Regions from separate parts of the Stutzerimonas sp. KH-1 genome, predicted to be linked through region 2. Evidence: riboswitches for the same ligand, from Rfam matches in the RefSeq annotation. Region 2 holds a riboswitch; the other holds the start of a gene.
The links. A riboswitch is a leader RNA that binds a small molecule or an ion and turns the genes downstream of it on or off. The one in region 2 is predicted to bind cobalamin.

Region 1 (7,144 bases), 590 kb from region 2:
GACTCCAGCGCCGAATGATGGAAGGTGTGCCCGCGCAGCCGCCCTTCCGGCAGCTCCACTTCCTGCAGCGCCAATGCCGTCAGACGCTTCTGCATGCGCGCCTCGCCGGGCAGCAGGCCGAGCATCTGCGCGCGCTCGTCGCCGCGATCGGTCAGCCCGTCGAGCAGGTAGAGCATGCCGCCGCACTCGGCGAGGATCGGCTTGCCCGCTTCATGATGCGCACGGATCGCCTCGGCCATGGCGCGGTTGCGCGACAGACCGCGCAGGTGCAGCTCGGGATAACCGCCCGGTAGATAGAGACTGTCCACGGCCGGCAAGCGAGCAAAGCGCAGCGGCGAGAAAAACAGCAACTCGGCACCCAACGCCTGCAGCAGGTCGAGATTGGCCTGATAGAGAAAGGCAAAGGCCGCATCGCGTGCGACGCCGATGCGTACACCCGCCAGCAGCGGTTCGAGCGGCGCACTGGCCGGCGCGGCGAAAGTGACCGGGGCAGGCAACTCGGTGTCCGCACTGAGTGCCAGAGCATCGGCGGCGGCATCCAGACGGGCGTCCAGATCAGCCAGCTCCTCGGCTTGTACCAGCCCCAGGTGCCGACTGGGCAGCTCCACCTCGACACTGCGCGGCAGGGCGCCGTACCAGCGGATCGACTCCGACAGGCTGTCACGCAGAATCTCGCCATGCCGGGCGCTGCCGACCCGATTGGCCAGCACGCCGTCGAACGGCAGGTCCGGCTGGAAGCTGCTCAGCCCGTGCGCCATGGCGCCGAAGGTCTGCGCCATGGCCGAGCCGTCGATGACCGCCAGCACCGGCACGCCGAAGCGCCGCGCCAGATCGGCCGCCGAGGGCGCGCCATCGAACAGACCCATCACGCCCTCGATCAAGATCAGGTCGGCCTCGCCCGCCGCTTCCCAGAGCAGGCGTCGCGACTCCTCTTCGCCGACCATCCACAGGTCGAGCTGATAGACCGGCTTGCCACTGGCACGCGCGAGGATCATCGGGTCGAGAAAGTCCGGCCCGCACTTGAACACCCGCACGCGCTTGCCCTGCCGCGCATGCAACCGGGCCAGAGCCGCGGTGACGGTGGTCTTGCCCTGGCCGGAGGCCGGCGCGGCGATCAACAGCGCCGGGCAGTTTCTACTGGTCATTGCGACCTCCCTTCGCCATTTCGCACAGGCAGGCGCCGTAGGGTGGATGACGCTTCACCCATCCACCCTCACTGGTCGAAACGATCATCAGAACTCGACTCCTTTCTGCGCCTTAACACCCGCCTTGAACGCGTGCTTGATCAGGCCCATCTCGGTGACGGTGTCCGCCGCCTCGATCAGCCCGTCCGGCGCGCCGCGGCCGGTGACCACCACGTGCTGCAGCAGCGGCCGCGACTCGATGTCGGCAAGCACCGGCGCGAGCTCCAGGTAGCCGTACTTCAATGCGATGTTCAGCTCATCGAGCACCACCAGGCCAATCTCGGGATCGGCCAGCAACTCGGCCGCCGCCGCCCAGGCTTCGCGGGCCTTGGCGATGTCACGCTGGCGATCCTGGGTTTCCCAGGTGAAGCCCTCGCCCATGACGTGGTAGCGCACCTCGTCCGGAAAGCGCCGGAAGAACGCCTCCTCGCCGGTGCTGGCCGCGCCCTTGATGAACTGCACCACGCCGACCTTCATGCCATGGCCGAGCGCACGCGCCAGCATGCCGAAGGCCGAGCTGCTCTTGCCCTTGCCGTTGCCGGTATGCACCAGCAGCAGGCCGTACTCGTCCTGCGCCTCGGCGATCTTCTCGTCCATCAGCGCCTTCTTGCGCTGCATGCGCGCCTTGTGGCGTTCGTCGCGTTCGCTGGATTCGCTCATGCGCGGGCCTCGTCTCGCTGCCCGGCCCAGGCGCGCAGGCCGACGAACAGCAGCGCGGCGACGCCGACATACAGCGCCAGGGTCGACAGGTAGCGCGGGTAATAGGTGGCGATGCGCTCGATAAGCAGCGCCAGCGTCGGCTCCGGGTAGCGCCCGGAGAAATAGAGGAAGCCGCCGCCAGAGAACAGGTAGCAAACGAAGGCGCTCGCCATCACGCACAGCGCCAGGGTCGCCAGGCTGCTGAAATGGTCACGATGCAGACGGGCGTAGAGTCGACCGCCCAGCCACAGCGAACCGTATGCCGGCACCAGCATCCAGTACGCCGGCGACATGCACCAGTCGCTGACACCGGCCCACTGGATGGCGGCGAAATCCAGCAGCGAAGCCTCGAGAAACAGTGCCGGAAACACCCACTTCGGCCGTACGAGCACACCGGCGAGGAAGAACACCGCCCAGGACGCGCTCGGCAGGTTGACGCTAGCGAAGTGCTGTCCGCGGGTCATGGCCAGCAGCGCGGCAAGCGCGAGGCCGACCAGCAGCTGGTATCTCGGGGCAAGCTTGATCATTGCAGTCTCCTTCTATGGGCGCGGACGACATGCCCGCGCCGCGGTCTTACAGGGCCTGGTAGCGCACCGTCAGATAGGCCGCCTGGCCGGGCTGGTTGTAGCCCTCGGCGGTCTCAAAGTCGGCGTCCAGCAGGTTGGCGACGCGCGCCTGCAGGCGCCACTCGGGGGTGATGCGGTATTCACCGCGCAGATCGAGGGTGGCGTAGCCGGACAGCTCGCGGGCGTTGGCCAGGTCGTCGTAGCGCTGCCCTTCGGCATGCAGGCTGGCGCCGACGCTAAAGGCGCCGAACCGGCGATCGACATCGAGGTTGAACAGCTGCTTGGCCCGGCGCGCCAGTTCGTTGCCGCGGTTGGCGCCGGCGGAGCGGTTCTCTGGTTCCAGCAGGCTGTAGTTGGCATTCCAGTCCCAGCCGAGCAACTGGCTGCCGAGAACTAGCTCGACCCCGCGGATGCGCGCTTCCTGCACGTTGGCCGGCGCGGAAATGCTGGCGTCATAGGCGATGAGTTCATCGACCACGGTGCGATAGGCATTCACTGCCCAGTGGCCCCAGCCATGCTGCCCGGCAAGGCCGACTTCGAGGCTTTCGGAGGTTTCCGCATCCAGCTCGGGATTGCCGTAATCGGGGAAATACAGCTCGTTGAAGGTTGGTGCCTTGAATGCCGTGCCGTAGCTGATGGTGCCGCGCAGCCAGTCGGTCAGCGCATAGCCGTAGCCGATGTTGCCGGTGTCGTGCTGGCCGAACTGCTCGTTGTCGTCCCGGCGCAGCGACAGCTGCCAATCATGGCGGCCGACTTCGCCCAGGTACTGCGCGAAATAGCCGTCGTTGTCCCGGGAGTCCTCGGCATAGACCGTGGTGCCGTTGACCTCGTCGCGCTGGTGATCGGCACCCAGGATCAGCGTATGCCCCGCAGTCAGCTCGATATCGTTCTGCCAGCTGAGCGTGTCGCGACGGCTGTCGAAGCGTGAATAGAACTGCCCGTCCTGATAGGCATCGGACTTGTCTTCGCTGCGCCCGGCCTGCAGCGTCACCCGCCAGGGTTCCAGCGGACTGAAGCGCGCGCGGGTGCCGAAGATCCTCGACTCACCATCGGCATTGGCGCCGAAACCGGACGTGCGGGCCCGGTTCACGCTGTCGTAGTCGTTATGGGACTTGGCCTGCAGCAGGTTGGCGTCCAGTTCCAGGCCGTTGTCGAAGCGGTAACCGGCACTCAGGGTCGCGGACAGGTTGCGATAGCCATCGGTGTCACGTTCGTAGCCGCTAGTGTCCGCCGACTTGACGTTGATGCCGTCGGTGTCCGAACCGCTGACACCCAGGCTGTACCAGCCACGACCGTCGCCGCCGGAAACGCCGGCGCTGCCCGTGTAGGTGTCATGGGTGCCGTAGCCGGCCGAGAAGAACGGCTTGACGCCCTGCCCCTGGCCCTTGCGGGTGAATATCTGGATCACTCCGCCAATGGCCTCCGAGCCGTACAGGCTGGAACGCGGACCGCGGACCACCTCGATGCGCTCGATCAGCTCCAGCGGCAGATCCTGCAGGGCCGCGCCGCCGCCCGAGACCGAGCCGATCTTGATGCCGTCGATCATCACCAGCACGTGATCAGATTCGGTGCCGCGCATGAACAGCGAGGTGGACTTGCCAGGCCCGCCGTTGTTGGCCAGCGAAACGCCAGGCACCTGCTTGAGCAGCTCGGGTAACGAAGCCGCCTGGCTACGCTCGATGCGCTCGCGGTCCAGCACGGTGACTGCGGCCAGGCTCTGCTGGGCGGTTTGCGCGGTACGGGTGGCGGTCACCACCTGCTGTTCGAGGTCCAGCGGGGCTGCGGCCAGTTGGCCGATGGAAAAGGGAAAACTGCCGAGCAGCACATAGGCCGCTGGCTTGAAACGGGGCTTGCCAGTCAAGGTTCAGGTCTCCGTCGTGCCCACCCGCACGACTGAAAGTCGACGAAGACAGACGGAGGAACCGCAAAAGGAAGTGAATACCGCGAGGGATATGCACCCGCCCAGCGCCCGCCGCACTGTCAGTGAAATGCGACAGGCCGGTCTCCGGGCTTGCGAGCGTATGCCTTGCGGCATCCCGAAACCGCGCCTTCCCATGCGTTGAGCACAGTGGCCGTTGCGGTTTCTCGACTCGCCTACCGTTGCGGGGGCAGCGCCGGAATCTTCGTGAGAATGGACCGGCTTCCCTGTTTCACCCGTCTGGCACAAGGCCAGGGGGCACCTGAGGCGACGCGGAGGTTAGTCCAAGGTCGGGCATCACGCAACCACGAGGTTGTCGCACGGCCTCTGCAATCTTCGCTTGCATCTCGCCGCTTGGAACGGCGGACGCCGAAAGGATTCGAATGCAACAATGCCAGCAAACAGCCAGGACCCTCAGCCAAGCCCATGACCAGCATCGTGCAGATCTCCGACACCCATTTCGGCACCGAGCAACCAGCCGTGGTCCAGGCGCTGGAGGATCATGTAAGTGAGCATCGAGCCGATCTGCTGGTGTTCTCCGGCGACATCACCCAGCGCGCCCGCCGCGGCCAGTTCGCCAGTGCCGCGGCCTTCGTCCGTCGGCTGGAGGCCGACGGCGTCGGCGATACGCTGGTGATTCCGGGCAATCACGACATCCCGCTGTACAACCTCTTCGCCCGTCTGTTCACACCGTACGGCAACTACCGGCGACACTTCGGTGATGAGCTGGAGCCGGTATTCGAGAACGACGACATGCTGGTGATCGGGCTCAATACCACTCATCCGCGCCGGCACAAGGACGGCGTGGTGACGGGGCGGCAAGTGGAACGGGTGGCGCAGCGGCTGGCCGAGGGTGACCCGCGCAAGATTCGCATCGTGGTGGCCCACCAGCCGTTCGGCGCGATGGTGCCGAGCGATCTGAGCAACCTGCAGCACGGCGCCGAACCCGCGCTGCAGCGCTGGGCCGAGCATGGCCTGGATCTGGTCATGGGCGGACACATCCACCTGCCCTACGTGCTGCCGTTGTCCAGACAGTACAGCGGCCTTGCGCGGGAGATCTGGATGGTGCAGGCGGGCACCACGCTCTCGACCCGCCTGCGTGGCACCTCGCCGAACTCCTTCAACCGCCTGAAGCTGCACCCCGGCGAGCAGAAGAAGGTCTGCGTCGAGCGCTGGGACCTGCTCGACGGTCGCTTCGTGCTGGGTTCGCACTTCAACCTGAGCTGGTAACCCGCGGTCGCGCGCGAACCGCGGTCAGCCCACCGACAGGCCGACCAGATAGACACCGGCGAAGCCGATGTTGAAGGCGATGAACAGGTAGAGCATGTAACGCAGATAGCTACCGAAGGTCAGCCCCGGCACCTTGCTCATCGCGACGATACCGGAGGCCGAACCGATCACCAGCAGCGAACCGCCGACACCGACCGCGTAGGTCAGCACCATCCATTCGGCAACGCCCATTTCCAACCCGGATTTGAGCAGCGCTGCGGTCAGCGGCACGTTGTCGATGGCTGCCGACATCAGGCCCATCAGGTAGTTGGCCATGACGGCGGGGACCTGGTCATAGATGTGCACCAGCCCGTCGAGCACGCGAATCTCCTTGAGCATGCCGACCAGCAGGAGGATGCCGAGGAAGAAGAACAGCGTTTCGAACTCCACCTGGCGTACGTATTCGAGAATCGGATCGGAGTCGTTGTCGTCGCTGAAGAAGCGCGCAACCAGGAACATCACCGAGAGGCCGGCGAGGAAGGTCAGCACCGGCGGAATCTGGAACAGGAAGTTGCCGACGATGGTGCTCAGAATGGTGCAGAGGAAGATCAGCGCAATAGCCACATCCACGCCGCGCACATCGTTGCGATGGCCCTGCACCGCTACCTCGCCTTTCATGCCGATCGACAGCATGGCCGCCAGCACCATTACCGCGATAAATGCCGGTACGGCCAGTGCCAGCAGCTGGAGGATCGCCACCTTGCCGGCGAGGAAGATCATCAGCGTGGTGACGTCACCGGTAATCAGCGCGACGCCACCGGAGTTGACGGAGAAAACCACCAGTGTCGCGAACTTGATGGTCTTCGCCCTATCCAGCTGCAGCGAGAGGATCAGGGTGATGGAAACCAGCGTCGCGGTGATGTTGTCGGCCAGCGACGAGAACACGAAGCAGAAGGTCGCGGTGAGAAACAGCAGCGCGCGCTCACTGATTCTTTTCGGCAGGACGAGATAGATCAAATTCTCGATCATGCCCTTCTTGTTCAGGTAGGCGACGAAGGTCATCGCCGCCACCAAGAAGATCCACAAACCGGCAATCTCGGCGATGTTCTCGTTGAGGCTTTCCAGCACGGTTTCCCGCGCCTCGCCCGCCGGAGCAAAGATGAACAAGAGCAGCCAGGCCAGCGTGCCGAAGAACAGCGTCACCTTGGCCTTGTTCACGTGGGTAATTTCTTCGAGCACGACGCCAAGCAGCGCCGCCACCGCCAGTGCAATCAGCACGTACGTCAGCAATTCAGGCATATCTCACCTAATGGGAAGTGGGGAAAAAGGGTCTGTGCGCGACGGAACGACGCACGGGGAGGAATTGGGGATGCGCATGTTAGCCAAAGCGCCAGGCGAGCGGAATCACCGCGTGTCAAACGCAGAATGTTTCAGCATATGAGTACGACTAAAGACAGGGCGTCTACGACGGGGGTTCTATGCGGATGACGCTCAGGGGTTGCGGGCCAGTTGCTCCTGGTCGAGCACGCGCTTGGCGCCCAGATAACTCTTGTGCCAGTAGTCGGCAG
Region 2 (7,144 bases):
CCATGAGCCATGCGCACATGGCCGGCGGCGCGGTGTCGGAAGAGTCCGAGCGCAATATCGTCATCGGCAATGCCGAGGCCCTGCCGGCCAGCCTGTTTCCCGAGTCCGTCGCCTACGTCGCCCTCGGCCACCTGCACAAGCCGCAGCAGGTCGCCGGGCTGGCGCGCATCCGCTATAGCGGCTCGCCGCTGCCGCTGTCCTTCGCCGAGGTCAACTACCCGCATCAGGTGCTGCTCGTCGAACTCGACGGCGAGCAGCTGGCGCAGGTCGAAAGCCTGCCGGTGCCGCGCGCGGTGGAGATGATCCGCATCGGCCGCGCCCCGCTGGCCGAGGTGATTGCCGCGCTGGAGGCGCTGCCGCCCACCGGCCTGTTCGACGAACATTTGCCCTGGCTGGAGGTACGCGTACTGCTCGACGAACCGCTGCCAGACCTGCGCCAGCGCATCGAAACCGCGATAACCGACAAGGCCTGCCGGCTGGTGCGCATCGCCAGCGAATACGCCGGCAAGCGCAGCGAGACGGAATCGGACGTGCTGCTCGGCCTCGACCAGATCACTCCGCAGGAATTGTTCGCCCGCGCATGGGAGGCCGAGTATGGCAACCCGGCGGACGAACAGGCGCTGGACGATTTCGCCACCCTGCTGCAACGAGTCGAGTTCGCCCATTCGGAGGATGACCGATGAGAATCCTCGCCATCCGCCTGAAGAACCTGGCGTCGCTGGCCGGAGAACAGGTCATCGATTTCACCGCGGAACCCCTGGCCAGCGCCGGGCTGTTCGCCATCACCGGGCCCACCGGTGCCGGCAAGAGCACCATTCTCGACGCCCTGTGCCTGGCGCTGTTCGGCAGCACGCCGCGACTCGACAGCGTTTCGCCGCTGAACAAGGTGCCCGAGGTAGATGCCGAGATCGGCGGTGGCGACGAGCGCAACCTGCTGCGCCGCGGCTGCGGCAGCGGCTACGCCGAGGTCGATTTCGTCGGCGTCGACGGTCACCGCTACCGCGCACGCTGGGAGGTCAAGCGCGCCCGCGAGAAGATCGACGGCCGCCTGCAGGCCAGCAGCCAGAGCCTTACGGATCTCGACAGCGGCACGCTCCTGGCCAGCGGCAAGAAACGCGAATTCAAGGAACTGCTCGAAGCCCGCCTGGGGCTGACCCTGGCCCAGTTCACCCGCGCCGTGCTGCTGGCGCAGAGCGAGTTTTCCGCCTTCCTCAAGGCCGACGACAACGAGCGCGGCACTCTCCTGGAAAAGCTCACCGATACCGGCCTCTACAGTCGCCTCGGTCAGGCCGCGTTCGAGGCCGCCAAAGAGGCGAAGGAAGGCCTCGCCCGCTTGGAGCAGCATGCCGGCGGCCTGCAGCCACTGGAGCCGGAGCAGCGTGACGAATTGGAGCGCGAACATCAGGCCCAGCTCGACGAACTGAAAGCGCTGCAGCAGCAACTCAAGGCGCTGGAAGCACAACGGCAATGGCTCAGCGAACTGCAGCGTCTGGAAAACGAGCGCGAAGCGGCATGCCAGCAACTGCAGGATGCCGAATACGAGCGCGAAAACCTCGCCGAGGCCCGGCGCATCCTCGACCTGTTCGAGCAACTGGCGCCGCAACGCCATCGTTTCCTGCGCCTGCAGGATCTCGGCCCGCTGCTGGACAAGGCCGCCGACAGCCTGGCGCGCCTGCAGCATGAGGAACAGGCCGTGCAGCAGCGCCTGGCCGAGCTGCAGAGCCAATGCAGCGCCGCCAGCGAGCAACTGCGTTCGGCCGAACAGGCGCGCCAGGACGCCGAGCCGCGGCTCGTCCAGGCGCGCCGTGAAGAGGAACGCCTGCAGCATCTGAACGCCGACCTGACCACTATCCGCGAGGACAGCACCCGGGCCGATGCCGAGGTGACTGCAGGCGCAGCGACGCTCACGCAGCTCGCCGAGCGCCAGCAGTGCGCCGCGGCGGAACTTGCCGCGCTAAGCCAGCAACTGGACAAGAGCGCCGCGCTGCAACCGCTCTGCAGCGCCTGGGACGGCTATCGCCCGCGCCTGCAACAGGCCGTGCAGCTGGCGGCACGGCTGCAGCAAGGTCAGGGCGAACTCCCGGCACTGGAAGCGCGGGCCAAGGCCGCCGAAACCCAGCAAAGCCTGGCCCGCGAGGCGCTGGACGCTCTGCAGCATGAGCGCGGCAGCGAAGTCGGCCTGGCCGAACAGCTCACCCAACTGCACGGGCAGCTGGACCAATGGCGCCAGGCCGAGCGCGAAACCGCGGCTCTGCGCGAACTCTGGGCGCAGCAACGCGGGCTCGAAACCAGCCGGCGCGAACTGGCCGACGCCGCTACCGGCCAGCAGGTGGAGCTGGACGGCCTGGTGCCGCTGGGCAAACAGGTCCGCGCCGAGCGCGACGCCGCCGAGCAGGCGCTGAACGTCACCCTTGCCTTGCTCGAACGCCAGCGCCTGGCGCGCAGTGCGAATGTCGAGGCGCTACGCGCCGCGCTGGTGCCGGGCGAGCCCTGCCCGGTCTGCGGCAGCCAGGAACATCCCTGGCATGCGGCCGATGCCATGCTCGCCGGCCTCGATCAGCAGGACGACCGCGAGGCCGAACGCGCGCGCGAAGCGCTGCAGGCCCAGGAACAGCGCCTGCAGGAACTGCGCGACCGCCACGTCGCGCTCAGCACCCAGTTGCGCCAGAGCCAGCAGCGTCAGAGCGAGGTCGAGGCGCAGCTGCAGACGCTGGCCCCGCGTCTACACGCCCTGTCAGCGCATGCCGAACTGCTTCGCCAACCCGAAGGAATGCGCGCGGACTGGCTGGGAGCCCGCGTGGCGACCCTGAACCAGCAGATCGCCGATGCCAGCCGGCAGCAACAACAACTGCTCGGGTTGCAGCAGCGCAGCGAAACCCTGCAGCAGACCTGGCAGGCCGCGCGCGAGGCCTGCGTCGAAGCGACCCAGCAGCTCGAGCGCCAGCGCGATGCCCTCGCCCGCGACGCCCAGCAGCTCGACGCAGAGCTGACGGCCTTCGCCGAACTGTTGCCCGGCGAAAGACTGCAGCGCTGGCGCGAAGATCCGGCGCAGACCTTTATGCAGCTGGACGCCGACATCGCCACGCGCCTGCAGCAACTGCAGGCGCAAGCCGAGCTGGCCGAGGAGCTGCGCCAGTGCGAGCAGCGCCAAAGCGACGAACAGCTGCAGCAGCGCCATCGCCAGGAGAAGCAGGCGAGCTGCCAGGCACGCCTGGCCGAACGCGAGAAGCTGCTGCTGGCCTGCCGGCAGGCGCTGCAGACCAGCCTCGGCGAGCAGCCCAGCGCCAATACCTGGCAGCAGCAACTGGACCTGGCCATCCAGGCCGCGCGCCAGGCCCAGGTCGAAATCGACCGCCAACTCAACGACGGCAGGCTCGGTCTGACCCGCTTGCAGAGCGAACAGCAGAGCTGCCGCCAGCGCCACGCCGAGCTGCAGCAGGAGCGCGAGGCGCTGCAGGTCGAACTCGCCGCATGGCGCAGCGCCCATCCGGCGCTGGACGACTCCACCCTCGCCCAGTTGCTGCAGATGGACGAGGCACTGCTGAGCGAGGCGCGCCAGCGCCTGCGAGACAACGCCGAAACTCTGACCCGCTGTCGCGAGCGACTCGACGGCTGTCTCGCCCGACTGGCCAGCCATCAGCAGCAACAGACCGAGGCGCCTGAGGCCACGCAGCTGCAACAGGCACACGCCGAACAGCTGCAGCGCTGCGAACAGGCCGAGCAGCGCTGTGCCGAAACCCGCGCCGCGCTGCTCGACGACGACAAGCGTCGCAGCCAAAGCCAGGCGCTGCTGGCGCAGATCGACGAGGCGCGCGCCGAAATGCAGCGCTGGGGGCGTATCGCCGCGCTGATCGGCTCTAGCGACGGCGGCGCCTTCCGCAAGATCGCCCAGGCCTACAATCTCGACCTGCTGGTGCAACACGCCAACGTGCAGCTGCGTCAGCTGGCGCGCCGTTATCGGCTCAAGCGCGGCGGAAGTCCGCTGGGCCTCTTGGTGATGGATACCGAGATGGGCGACGAGCTGCGCTCGGTACATTCGCTGTCCGGCGGCGAGACCTTTCTCGTCTCGCTGGCCCTGGCGCTGGGCCTGGCCTCGATGGCCTCGAGCAAGCTGAAAATCGAATCGCTGTTCATCGACGAAGGCTTCGGCAGCCTCGACCCCGAGTCGCTGCAGATCGCCATGGACGCGCTGGATTCGCTGCAGGCCCAGGGCCGCAAGGTGGCAGTGATCAGCCACGTCGCCGAGATGCACGAACGCATCCCGGTGCAAATCCAGGTGCGTCGTCAGGGCAATGGGCAGAGCGGGCTGAAGATCGTCGGCGGACTGTCCTAGCGGTCGCCGGGCTGGCAGACCTTGCGGCCATTGGTCCGCTTGTGTTTCGCCAGCATCGGCCGTAAGGTTCGCGCGTTTTCTTATCCGCCCAGGTGTGCGCGACCAAAAGGTCCGCATTAAACGGGAAGCCGGTGCGCTCGAAGAGCAAGGCCGGCGCTGCCCCCGCAACGGTAATCGACCGCGATCCTCAGGGATCGCCGTCCGCTCGACAGCCACTGTGTTCCGACATGGGAAGGTGAGCGTGATGCGCGTCGAAAGCCCGGAGACCGGCCTGACGGATTCGACTGGTGTTGCGGAGGGCAGCACCGTCAAGCGCTGCCGCCGTAATTCCCGCGCTTGTTCCTGCCCTCCTCAAAAGTCTGCGATCTTTTGAGGAATTCCAAGAATGAAACTGTCCCGACTTGCCCTCGCCGTGGCGCTGCTGCCTGGCGCGCAGGTGTTTGCTGCCGATGCCGAGCAGGAACTGCCGAGCATGCTTATCACCTCGGCCCGCCAGGCCGAACCCCGCGCCCAGGCCACTGCAGCCAATACCGTCTTCACTCGCGCCGATATCGAACGCCTGCAGGCACGCAGCGTGCCTGAGCTGCTGCGGCGTGTGCCAGGCGTACAGGTAAGCAGCCCTGGCGGTGTGGCGTCGCTATCGCTGCGCGGCACCGGTACTGCACAAACGCTGGTGCTGGTCGATGGCCAACGCATCGCTTCAGCCACCAGCGGTTTCGCCCGCCTCGACTACCTGGCTATCGACAACATCGAGCGCGTCGAAGTGATCCGTGGCCCGCGCTCCTCGCTTTACGGTGCGGATGCCATTGGTGGCGTCATCCAGATCTTTACCCGTGGCGGCAAACCCGGAATAAATCCGGAAGTCCGCCTGGCCGCCGGTAGCGACCAGACCTTTCAGCGCAGCCTGAGCCTGGCAGCCGGAACGGAACAGACTCGCATCCATCTGGGCGCCAGCCTAGACGAGCGCGACGGCTTCGACATCACCCGCGACAATCGCGGCGCTGACCAAGACAACGATGGCCAGCGCAACAAGGCCCTGCACTTGAAGCTGGATCACCAGTTCGATGCGGACTGGAAAGCCGGTTTGAGTCTCAACGACCAGCGCGGCAAGAACGAGTATGACGATGCCTACGAGTTCGCCCCGGGCACACCGCAGGACGAGTTTCGCGTCAGCAGCTACAGCGGTTATCTGGACGGCCAGCTAAGCGACGTCTGGAACAGCCGTCTGGAGCTGGGTCGCAGCTTCGATCGCAACCGCGCGGTCGGCTCCAACTACAATGACGGTCTGCTGGAGACCACCCGCCACTCTGCAGCCTGGATCAACCGTTTGCAGCTGAGCGAGCGTCAGCAGCTTAGCGTGGGCAGCGACTGGTACGAGGACCGCCTCGATGCCACCACCGCCTACCAGGAAGACAGCCGCGACAATCTCGCCTTTTTTGCTCAGCACAGCTTCCAGGGCGAACACTTCGGCACCGAGCTGGGTCTGCGTCACGACGACAACCAGCAGTTTGGCAGCCACAACAGCTGGAACGCAGCATTCAGCCTGCCGGTAGGTCAGTCGCAGCGCTGGATTCTGAGCTATGGCGAGGGCTTCCGCGCCCCGACGTTCACCGACCTCTACGCACCGCCCGCCTGGGGACCCAATCCGGACCTGAAGCCGGAGACTTCGAAGACGTACGAATTGCAATGGCGCGGCGAATTCGAAGAGACCCAACTGGAAGCCTCCCTTTATCGCACCGATGTCGAAGACATGATTGCCTGGGGTGGAACCCGGATGGAAAACGTCAGCCAGGCACGGATCAACGGTTTCGAAGCCAGCGCGGCGCGTGAGCTGTTGGGCTGGCAGGCGAGCCTCGGCGTTAGTGTCATTGATCCACGCGATAGGGACAGCGGCCGCGTACTACAACGCCGCGCCAAGCGCTCGCTAAGCCTGGATATAGACCGTCAGTTCGGCGCATTCGGAGTCGGTGCGACCTGGCAGGCCTTCAGCCAGCGCTTCGACGACAGCGCGTTCAATTCAAGCTACGAGTCTGAGCGCACCACAATCCCAGGGTATGCCGTGCTGAACCTTCGCACGAGCTGGCAGGCAACCCCCGAGATTCGCTGGGAAGCCAAGTTGGATAACGTGCTGAACAAGGACTATCACCTTGCCCTGTACCAGCGCGAATTCGCCAACATGGACAGCGCCTACGGCTACAAGGAGCAGGGTCGCACCGCGCTACTCGCCGTCACCTGGACTCCGTCACTGTAATGGCGTCTACCGGCACGCCCGCTCAGGGCGCTGCCGCCATCACCTCGCAGAGCTTCCGGATCGCCCCCAGCATCTGGAAGCTCGGTCGCTCCAGGCCCTTGTCCGGCACTTCCAGCAATCGCCCGTTGCGCACGGCATCGAGCTGTGGCCAGGCCTGCCACTCGTCCAGCTGCGCCCCGCTGCCGGCCAGGATGACTTGCGGGTCGCGGGCGAGCACCGCTTCGATGCTCACCTGCGGCGCGGCCAGGGTCAGGTCGGCGAAGACGTTGCGCCCGCCACACACCTCGATCGCTTCGCTGATGATCTGCTGCCCGCCGAGGGTATACAGCGGGCGGTTCCAGACCTGGTAGAACACCCGCAACGGCCGTTCACGGGCGTAGGCTGTGCGCAGCTCGGCGAGGCCGGCGCGAAACGCCTCGGCCAGGCGCTCGCCCTGCTCCGTGCGGCCGACCGCCTGGCCGATCACCCTGAATTGCTCGGCCAGCCCGTCGAGGCGAGTCTGCGCCACCACCAGCACGGGAACACCGAACTGCTGCAGCTGCTCGCGCTGGCTGCGCGGC

Region 1: another riboswitch for cobalamin. It lies ahead of btuB (TonB-dependent vitamin B12 receptor); the one in region 2 lies ahead of ACX1DW_RS13190 (TonB-dependent receptor domain-containing protein).

What each region holds. Positions count from the first base shown of each region.
Region 1 is NZ_CM137011.1:2,138,031-2,145,174, forward strand. Features, by position in the region: gene ACX1DW_RS10230 (cobyrinate a,c-diamide synthase) at 1-1,145, opposite strand, end outside; gene cobO (cob(I)yrinic acid a,c-diamide adenosyltransferase) at 1,233-1,844, opposite strand; gene ACX1DW_RS10240 (hypothetical protein) at 1,841-2,410, opposite strand; gene btuB (TonB-dependent vitamin B12 receptor) at 2,457-4,310, opposite strand; cobalamin riboswitch at 4,429-4,648, opposite strand; gene ACX1DW_RS10250 (metallophosphoesterase family protein) at 4,794-5,597, shown strand; gene nhaD (sodium:proton antiporter NhaD) at 5,622-6,875, opposite strand; gene ACX1DW_RS10260 (C40 family peptidase) at 7,068-7,144, opposite strand, start outside.
Region 2 is NZ_CM137011.1:2,729,193-2,736,336, forward strand. Features, by position in the region: gene ACX1DW_RS13180 (exonuclease SbcCD subunit D C-terminal domain-containing protein) at 1-683, shown strand, start outside; gene ACX1DW_RS13185 (AAA family ATPase) at 680-4,333, shown strand; cobalamin riboswitch at 4,406-4,622, shown strand; gene ACX1DW_RS13190 (TonB-dependent receptor domain-containing protein) at 4,719-6,584, shown strand; gene ACX1DW_RS13195 (cobalamin-binding protein) at 6,607-7,144, opposite strand, start outside.